2 regions of the Bradyrhizobium sp. NP1 genome follow, and region 2 is predicted to be linked to the other one. Evidence: predicted binding sites of a transcription regulator. Region 2 holds the regulator's gene; the other holds the start of a gene.

Region 1 (5,001 bases), 3.2 Mb from region 2:
TTTGGAGACGAGCTGCTCGCTCGCCGTGGGCGCGACGGCGACCGGCTTGAAATCGGCGGGGTGCGCGTTCACAGCCGGTAGGCGGTGCGGAAACCGCCCCAGTGCCGGCCCTGGACGCGGATCGGGACGTCGATCTCGCGCATCATTACCGTCTTGCCGCCGCCCATGTCGCGGGCGTAGCTCTGGATCAGGTAGGTGCGCTGGTTGGTGGCGGCGGCAAGGCCGGCCGGATCGTTGAAGATGCGGCGGTTGCGGCTGTTGGCGGTGTTCCAGGCGACGTCGCCCGGGCGCTGCGGATGCGAGTAGATCTTGTTGTGCACCGGCAGATAGCCGTTGCGGTCGACCATCGCGCAGAACGCCATGCGCGGATCTTTCGCCTGGAAGGCTTCCTGGAGTGCCGGGAGCGCGCGGTCGGCCCAGTCGAGAAACCCGGTGCGGTATTGCACGGGGTCGGTGCCTTCGATCGCGACATAGTCGGTGTCGAACAGGTCTTCCAGCGAGACCGCACCGCGCGCGACCGCGTCCTCGAACAGTTTTGTCAGCGCGACGCCGGCTTCCATGGCGCGCGCGACGAATTCGGCGTTCTCGTCGTGGATCGCCCACAATTTGTCTTCGATCTTCTCGCGCGCGGCCGCATCGAGCCGCTCGAAGAACGCCTGCGCGCCCGCTTTCGCCCGCTCGCCGATGCGGATGCGGCAGGCGCCGACGCCCTCAAGGCTCGCCTCAAGGCGTTCGCCTGAAACGAGCCGGTCGGCGTCGGCGCCGCCGATCAGGACGCCCGTGCTCGAAATCTCGTAGACCGGCGCGTTGATCATGCCGCGCGCAGTCGTGATCTCGATCTTGAGGCTGCAGGGCAGCTTCTGCTCCTTGTGGCCGTGGTTGGCCTCGCCGCGGCGCAGCAGCACCGCGCAGCGCGCCTTCAATTTCTGCGCAAAGCCGGTGACGGCCTTGCCGGCATTGGCGACGCTCTCGCCATGCGCCTCGGCCTCCTTGGTCGCGGAATCGATCTCGCCGGCACTGGTGCCGACCGAAACGATGAAGCTCGATGCGGTGGCCGCATTGGTCGACATCTCGCCAGTGGTGGCGTTCTGCTCGGCGACGGCGCTGTTGACGTTGGCGAACACCGGGCGGATCGCCTCGATCGCCTGCGAGATGCGGTCCATGGCATCCGCCGAGCCCGCCGCATCCTTCTGCAGCGCGTCGATCTTCCTGGTGATCTCTTCGGTCGCGTTCCGGGTCTGCACCGCCAGCGCCTTGACCTCGGAGGCGACCACGGCAAAGCCGCGTCCCGCTTCGCCGGCGCGCGCGGCTTCGATGGTGGAGTTGAGCGCCAGCAGGGTGGTCTGCTTGGCGATCTGGGCGATCAGGTTGACGACATTGCCGATCGCGGCCGAGGATTCGCGCAGGCGGTCGACGGTGCGGCGGGCTTCCTGCGCGGCGGCGCTCGCCTGGTCGGCGAGCTTGCCGGCGTCGCGGACCTGGGCCCCGATTCCCTCGGCCGAATGGGTGAATTTCTCGGCGGCCTGCGAGAAGCTTGAGGCGGTGCTTTGCGCATCGCTGGCGCGCCCGGTGAGCGCGTCGGTGCGCTGGCGGATGGTGGCAAGGGTCGCGGCGGTGGCCTCGGCCCCGCCCGCCACGGAATTCGCGGCCCGCTCGAGCTGGCGGATCATCGCCCCGAGCTCGAGTTCGAGGAGTTCCAGGATCTCCCTGGCGGCGTCGCCCGGCGCGGGGGCTTCGGCCACGGCAACGGGCTTTGCCGCCTCATGCGCAAGCGCAGGCGCGGGCGGTTCGGGCAGCCGTTTTCGAAACAGGCCGAATGCCATGGGGCTCTCGGAGCGCAGCAAAGGACGCGGCATCCTCGCACCTCCGCATGAAGTCATGGTTAAGATCTGCCTCACGAGCAGGCGCACGGTCCCCTACTTTGGTACCAGAAAAAGCCCGAAATCTTTGATTTGAGGCCAGTGGGGGCCTATAAGGCCCCGCCCAGCCCCTCCATTTTTCAGGACGAGACGCAAGAGACCCCGCATGGCCGGCCATTCCCAATTCAAGAACATCATGCACCGCAAGGGGCGGCAGGATGCCCAGAAATCGAAGCTTTTCGGCAAGCTCGCGCGGGAAATCACGGTCGCTGCCAAGCTCGGGACGCCCGATCCGGCGATGAATCCCCGCCTGCGTGCGGCGGTGGTCGCCGCAAGGCAGGAGAACATGCCGAAGGACAATATCGAGCGCGCAATCAAGAAGGCGCTCGGCGGTGAGGGCGAGAACTATGACGAGATCCGTTACGAGGGCTATGGCCCCGGCGGCGTCGCCGTCATCGTCGAGGCCTTGACCGACAACCGCAACCGCGCCGCCTCCGATATCCGCTCCTTCTTCACCAAGGCCGGCGGCAATCTCGGCGAAACCGGCTCGGTTTCCTTCATGTTCGACCGCACCGGCATCATCGAATATGACGCCGGCGTCGCCTCCGCCGACGCCATGCTGGATGCCGCGATCGATGCCGGCGCCGACGACGTGATCTCGAGCGAAGCGGGCCACGAGATCTACGCCTCGCAGGAGAGCCTTCGCGAGGTGGCGAAGGCGCTGGAGGCGAAATTCGGCGAGCCGCGCAAGGCGGCGCTGACCTGGAAGCCGCAGAACACGGTCGCGGTCGACGACGAGACCGGCGAGAAGCTGTTGAAGCTGATGGACATGCTCAACGATCACGACGACGTGCAGAACGTGTTCGCCAATTTCGAGATTTCCGACGCGCTCGTCGCCAAGATGGGCGGCTGAGTTCGCTCTACCGATTCGCGCTGTCATTGCCCGCGAAGGCGGGCAATCCAGTATTCCAGAGGCCAATGTGTTGAACGGCACGGCCGCCGCGTACTGGATACCCCGCCTGCGCGGGGTATGACGACCGGGGCGGGGGATGACGCTCCGTTTGTGTTTCGTTCTCGGTACGCAGGCGGTATCACTAGCCCATGACACCCCAGCCGATTCGCAAGTCCCTCCGCATCATCGGCATCGATCCCGGCCTGCGCCGCACCGGCTGGGGCGTGATCGAGGTCGAGGGCAATCGCCTGGGCTTTGTCGGCTGCGGCTCGGTGGAACCGCCGGACGACCGGCCGCTGGCGAGCCGTCTGCTCGCGATCCATGAGGGACTTGCCGCCGTGCTCGGCAACTTCAAGCCCGAAGAAGCCGCGGTCGAGCAGACCTTCGTCAACAAGGACGGCGTCGCGACGCTCAAGCTCGGCCAGGCCCGCGGGGTTGCCATGCTGGCGCCGGCAATGTTCGGCATCGCGGTGTCGGAATATGCGCCGAACCTGGTGAAGAAGACCGTGGTCGGCGCCGGCCATGCCGACAAGCACCAGATCGCGGTGATGCTGAAGATCCTGCTGCCGAAGGCCGAGCCGCCGTCGCGCGATGCGGCGGATGCGCTCGCGATCGCCATCACGCACGCGCATCACCGCCAGAGCGCCGCGCTGCTGAAGAAGATGGTGGGCGCATGATCGGCAAGCTGAAGGGCCTGATCGATGCCTACGGCGAGGACTTCGTCATCCTCGATGTCGGCGGCGTCGGCTACCAGGTGCATTGCTCGGCGCGCACGCTGCAGGGGCTGCCCGCGCCGGGCGAGGCCGCGGTGCTGTCGATCGAGACCTACGTGCGCGAGGATCAGATCAAGCTGTTCGGTTTCAAGAGCGACGTCGAGCGCGAATGGTTTCGCCTGTTGCAGACCGTGCAGGGCGTCGGCGCCAAGGTGGCGCTGGCCGTGCTCGGCACGCTGCCGCCGGCCGAGCTTGCGAATGCGATCGCGCTGCGCGACAAGGCGGCGGTTTCGCGCACGCCCGGCGTCGGGCCGAAGGTCGCCGAGCGCATCGTCACCGAATTGAAAGACAAGGCGCCGGCCTTCGCCGATGTCGATCCCGCCGTGGTCCATCTGTCCGGCGCGCTCGACGAGCATCGTGCGCCGCGGCCGGTCAGCGACGCGATCTCGGCGCTGGTCAATCTCGGCTATGGCCAGCCGCAGGCGGCGGCCGCGATCGCGGCTGCCGCGCGCAACGCCGGTGATGGGGCCGAGACCGCGCAGCTCATCCGGCTCGGTCTGAAGGAGCTTGCGAAGTGACGCGCTCCATCCACGCTCTGACTGTTGTCTTTTTAGGGACCTTGACTACCGGAGTTCTAGCGACAGTTGCTTTCTCGGCCTCGGGATGCCTGCTTAGTCGCGCTATTCGTTGCTTTTCGATATTGCGCGATGCCGCGGGTGTTGCATTGAGCGGCTTGAAAATCTGGTCGTTGCCGGCCTTTATCGCGGCCGTACTTATTGCGACGGTTGTGCAGGTTCGTGGTTCGACCTCTTGGTGGAATGTTGTCTTCGTGGCGCCCGCGTCGATGTTAGCAAGTGATGTGTTTTTACCGTTTAGTGGCGACTCTATGGATATTCCGGTTCTCGGTGCCGCAAGTCTGGTGCTTTTTGTTGGTATCCAGCTGTCGTGTGTGGCCGGCAACTGGTTCGGCAGGTATCCGATATGAATCCGCCGACTCGCATCGTCACGCCGGAGCGGCGCCACGAGGACGCCGGCGACACCGCGCTGCGTCCGCAAATTCTCTCCGAATTCGTCGGCCAGCAGCAGGCGCGCGCCAATCTCTCCGTCTTCATCGAAGCCGCGCGCAAGCGCAATGAGGCGCTCGACCACGTACTGTTCGTCGGTCCCCCGGGACTCGGCAAGACCACGCTGGCGCAGATCGTGGCGCGCGAGCTCGGCGTCGGCTTTCGCGCCACCTCCGGCCCTGTCATCGCCAAGGCCGGCGATCTCGCGGCGCTCCTCACCAATCTCGAAGAGCGCGACGTGCTGTTCATCGACGAGATCCACCGCCTCAATCCGGCGGTGGAAGAGGTGCTCTATCCCGCGATGGAGGATTTTCAGCTCGACCTCATCATCGGCGAGGGCCCGGCCGCGCGCTCGGTGAAGATCGAGCTGGCGAAGTTCACGCTTGTCGGCGCGACCACGCGCGCCGGGCTTT
Region 2 (5,001 bases):
CCGCCGCGTGGCGCGACGCTGGCCGGCGGTTTCGCGCCGGCCGGCCTTGGCCTCTGGCCCGCGCTGGTCGAGACGCTGCGGCAATGGGTGCGCGCCGAGGCCGGTGCCGGCCGCCTGCTGCCATGGGTCCCGGTCGCCTTCGGCACCGGCATCGCGCTTTATTTCGCCGCCGATCATGAGCCCGTGCTCGCGGCCGCCATTGTCGCTGCCGCAGTGCTCGTGCTGGCGGCGTTCCTGTTGCGGCGGAGCCGGCTGTTTCCCGCCGCACTTCTGATCGCGGCCGCGGCCTGCGGCTTTGCGGTCGCAACCGCCAAGACCGCGCGGGTCGCGCACGCCGTGCTGGCGCGGCCGGCTTTTGGGGTGTCGCTCTCGGGCTTTGTCGAGACGCGCGACATCCGCGAGCGCACCGATCGCTTCGTGCTGCGGGTGAGGGACATGGATGGGCCGCGCCTGTCGGCGAAGCTGGAGCGCGTGCGGCTTTCGGTGCGCAAAGGCACCGCGCCCGACGTCGGCAGCTTCGTCGAGCTGAAGGCGCGGCTGCAGCCGCCGCTCGCGCCGCTGCGGCCGGGCAGCTACGATTTCGCCCGCGACCTCTATTTCCAGGACATCGGCGCGACCGGCTTCGTGACCGGCGCGATCAAGATCGTTGAGCCACCGGTCTCCGGCGGCCTGGCGCTGCGCTACGCGGCGTTCATGCAGGGCCTGCGCGACGCGATCGATGCGCGCATCCGCACCGTGCTCGACGGCGACAAGCGTGCGATCGCGACCGCGCTTCTCACCGGGCGGCGCGATGCCATCAGCGAGCCCGTCAACGACGCGATGTTCATCTCGGGGCTCGGCCATGTGCTGTCGATCTCGGGCTACCACATGGCGGTCGTGGCCGGCGTCGTGTTCTTCGCCGTGCGCGCGCTGCTTGCGCTGGTTCCGGGACTGGCGGTCGGTGCGCCGATCAAGAAGTGGTCAGCGGCGGCAGCGCTCGTTGCGGCCGCCTTCTATCTGTTGCTCTCGGGCGCGGAGGTTGCGACCCAGCGGTCGTTCTTCATGACGGCCGTAGTGCTGATCGCCGTCATGGTCGACCGTCGCGCCATCACCTTCCGCACGCTGGCGGTCGCAGCGCTGATCGTGCTCGCGATCGCGCCGGAAGCGCTGGTACATCCGAGTTTCCAGATGTCGTTTGCGGCAACGCTTGGCCTGGTTGCGCTGGTGCAGATCGGGATGCCGCGCCTGCTCGCGACGCCGGAGAGCTCTGCGACCGCGCGCGTTGCGCTGTGGGGCGGGCGCGAGCTCGTCATGCTGGTGCTGGCCTCGCTGGTGGCGGGACTGGCGACCACGCCTTACGCCGCTTTCCACTTCCACCGCGTCACCCCTTACGGCCTCCTCGCCAACCTTCTGGCGATGCCGGTCGTCTCGGCGCTCGTGATGCCGGCGGGCCTGCTCGGGCTCGCGGCGATGCCGTTCGGCTTCGACGGCCTGTTCTGGTGGCTGATGGGGATCGGGATCGACTGGATGATCGTGGTCACGCAATGGGTCGCGGCGCTGCCCGGCGCGATCGGCCGCATGGCGGCGTTCGGCATCGCTCCGGTCATCGTGGCGAGCCTTGGCCTCATCCTGATGGGCCTGTTGCGCTCGCCGCTGCGCTGGTCGGGCGCGGTTGCGCTGGCCGCAGCTATCGTCTGGGCGGTCGCGACGCCGCTGCCCGACGTCCTGGTTTCCGGCGACGGCCGCAACGTCGCCGTGCGTGGTCGGGACGGGCGGCTGCACCTGATGAGGACGGCGAAGGACGCGTTTCTGGTGAAGGAATGGCTGGCCGCGGACGCCGACCCGCGGCCGCCGGTCGATGCCAGCCTTGGCGAGGGGGTGTCCTGCGACGAGGCCGGCTGCGTGGCCGCGATGGCCGATGGCGGGCTCGTCACGCTTGCCGATCATGCCGCGGCGCTTGGAGACGACTGTGCGCGTGCAGCGCTGGTCGTGACGGCACGGCAGGCGCCGGCGCAATGCGAGGCCGCAACCATCGACCGCGCGCGCCTGCAAAGGCAGGGCACGCTGTCGGTTCGCCGTACGCGCCAGGGATTTTCCATCGGCGCGGTCAAGCCGCAGGGCTTCGACCGCCCATGGTCCCTGGCAATCGCTGGCGAGGGCGAGGTGGACGTCTCACCTGTTCTCAGGTCACCGCAAACCGCTCCGCGCGATGCGACACCGGCGGAGACCGATTTGCAGGCGGACGACTAGCGCGGCGCGCTCAACCCACGGGCTGCCGTCGCGGTGCCGGCGTCTCCACGGCAGGAGCTGCCTTCTCCGGGGTTCGCTGCGTCACCGGGAGTTGCAGCACCCGCGCACGCTGGCCTTCGCACAGTTGCGTCACCAGCACGAAGCTGCCATCCGGAAATTCGATCGCGTCATGGTGCCGTTCGGGCACGAGCGGATCGATCTTGCCGAACTTGCCGACGCGCGAGTTGATCGTCTTGGTCCAGATCCACCGGCTGTCGTATCTGACATCGGCGGCGAAGGCCAGCTCGGTACCGGGAAGCAGGCAAACCGCGACGCCTGGTTCGCGCTCGCTTGCGAAGCCGCGTGTCGAAGTCCCGCGGAAGGACGTTGTGATCAGTTCTTCGCCGACCTCGGCGGGACGGGACGCCACGGCATGCAGACTGTAGTCACACATCGGGTTGCTCCTCGTTCGAGATAGCGACCCGTGCCTGTGTGCGTGTCCCTGAGCATGCTCGCCGCACAATGCCTTTCGCCTGTGCCGCGAGGAGACCGATTGTTGTTTGTCGATCTTGCTGCGGGAGGCGCGGGCCCTATCAAAGTGGACGATAACGCCAACCCTTGGCTTCCTTGTAGGCAATTCTGCGACTCGCGGCCTGCGCGGCCATCACAAATTAGTTTGGCGTGAAGCGCAGTTTCTTTGGAACAAAAATGGCCTCTCGCGCATAGGCAGGGGGCTTCTGTCCGAGCAATGAGGACAGCGCGCGCGTTTTCCCGGCTGCCCATTTTCTTGTCACGTTTCCTGTCACGCGCTTCGCCTTATAAGCATGAGCGCGCTTGCGCTGTTGTCGCTGGCTCGTTGCTCCGTTTGGCATGCGAGCCTTGCAACGCGCGACAACACCACACGCGGCCGAGGCGGCGTTCAACCGCCGCGACCGTCCTGTACGCGGTGCCACTCAGTACTTCCGATACAGCCCGATCAGCTTGCCCTGGATCTTGACGCGGTTCGGCGGGAGTATCCGGACCTCGTAGGCCGTGTTGGCCGGCTCCAGCGCAATGGAAGCACCTCGGCGGCGAAAACGTTTCAGCGTCGCTTCCTCGTCATCGATCAGCGCGACGACGATGTCGCCGGTGTCGGCACTCTCGTTGCGCTGGATCAAAGCCATGTCGCCGTCGAGGATACCGGCATCGACCATGGAGTCGCCGCGCACCTCGAGCGCGTAGTGCTCACCGGAGCCGAGCATGTCGGGCGGCACGCTGATGGTGTGGCTGCGGGTCTGCAGTGCCTCGATCGGTGTGCCGGCGGCGATGCGGCCCATGACGGGCACCGCGACCGGACGCTCACCGTCATCGGCGGTGGAGCTGGCGCTGCGGCCCTTGCCGAGATTGCCTTCGATGACGCTCGGGGTGAAGCCGCGGCGGCTGCCGCCGCCGCTTGCGGAAAGCTCGGGCAGCTTGATCACCTCGATGGCGCGGGCGCGGTTGGGCAGGCGACGGATGAAGCCGCGTTCTTCCAGTGCGGTGATGAGGCGGTGGATGCCGGATTTCGAGCGCAGGTCGAGTGCGTCCTTCATCTCGTCGAACGAGGGCGGGACGCCGGCCTCTTTCAGCCGTTCATTGATGAAACGCAGAAGTTCGTACTGTTTGCGCGTGAGCATCTCGAGCAAGTCCCCCGGTTGATGGTGCCGATTGATGCGACCACGGGAGCGCGGCTCCCATTCTCGGCATCAAAGTAGATACCAGCACTCGAAACAAATCATGAACGGACACTATATGTTCGATATGTGTTCCGCAACCACTTAATTTCCGGTGAACGCGCTCCGAGGGCGCGGAACCGCTGCCCGATCGCCTCAGTCAGGCAGTCGCAGCACGTCGCAAGACGCGCCCGCTTTCGCCGCCGGCGCAAATGGCGGACGGATCAGAAGTGCCTGTGCCGCAGCGAGATTCGCAACCAGCGAGCTGTCCTGGTGATTGACCGGCGTGGCGATCAGCGTGCCGTCGTCGCGCTCGTCGAGCCGCGCGCGCAAGTAATCCTCGCGCTGATCGTTGGCGCCGACGTCGCGGCCGAGCAGGGCGGTTTCACGTGCATGGTGAATCACCGAGCGACCCGAAAGCGCGCGAATCAACGGCACCAGAAACAGGAAGGCGCAGACATAGGAGGAAACCGGATTGCCGGGCAGGCCGATCACCCGGAGCGCGCCGAGCCGGCCGTGCATCATCGGCTTGCCCGGGCGCATCGCAATGCGCCAGAACGCCATGGTCACGCCTTCTGCCCGAAGCGACCGGTGCACCAGGTCATGGTCGCCGACCGAGGCGCCGCCGGTCGTGATCAGGATGTCGGCGCCGGAATCCCGGGCGCGGCGGATGCCCGACGTGGTCGCTTCCAGCGTGTCGGCGGCGACCCCGAGATCGATCGTGTCGGCGCCCTCGGCGCGCGCCAGCGCGCGCAGCGAATAGCCGTTGGAATAGACGATCTGGCCCGGGCCGGGCGTTGAGCCGGGCATCACCAGCTCGTCGCCGGTCGCCAGGATCGCGACCTTGGGCCGGCGCCGCACCGGAAGGTTGGGGTGATTCATGGCGGCCGCGAGCGACAGATGACGGTCGCCAAGCCGGGTGCCTCCTTGCAGCAGCACCTCGCCCTGCCTGAAATCGATGCCGGGGCCGCGGATATGGCGGCCGACGCTGGCCGCCTCGGTGATGCGGATGGTGTTGCCGTCGGCCTCGGTGTCCTCCTGGATCACCACGGCATCGGCGCCGTCGGGGATGACGCCGCCGGTGAAGATGCGCACGGCCTCG

The links. Region 2 encodes LexA, which represses DNA repair genes until DNA is damaged. Its sites were predicted from a motif close to TGTTCNNNNTGTGTTCNG; they were not measured.
Region 1: a site for LexA is predicted at 2,913-2,930, ahead of ruvC (crossover junction endodeoxyribonuclease RuvC). Genes of this name have one in related genera too.

The regions. Positions count from the first base shown of each region.
Region 1 is NZ_CP127385.1:6,940,804-6,945,804, reverse strand. Features, by position in the region: gene QOU61_RS33610 (methyl-accepting chemotaxis protein) at 1-72, opposite strand, end outside; gene QOU61_RS33605 (methyl-accepting chemotaxis protein) at 69-1,823, opposite strand; gene QOU61_RS33600 (YebC/PmpR family DNA-binding transcriptional regulator) at 2,026-2,772, shown strand; gene ruvC (crossover junction endodeoxyribonuclease RuvC) at 2,961-3,488, shown strand; gene ruvA (Holliday junction branch migration protein RuvA) at 3,485-4,102, shown strand; gene QOU61_RS33585 (hypothetical protein) at 4,099-4,509, shown strand; gene ruvB (Holliday junction branch migration DNA helicase RuvB) at 4,506-5,001, shown strand, end outside.
Region 2 is NZ_CP127385.1:3,735,344-3,740,344, forward strand. Features, by position in the region: gene QOU61_RS17870 (ComEC/Rec2 family competence protein) at 1-2,229, shown strand, start outside; gene QOU61_RS17875 (hypothetical protein) at 2,240-2,662, opposite strand; gene lexA (transcriptional repressor LexA) at 3,162-3,863, opposite strand; gene QOU61_RS17885 (molybdopterin molybdotransferase MoeA) at 4,056-5,001, opposite strand, start outside.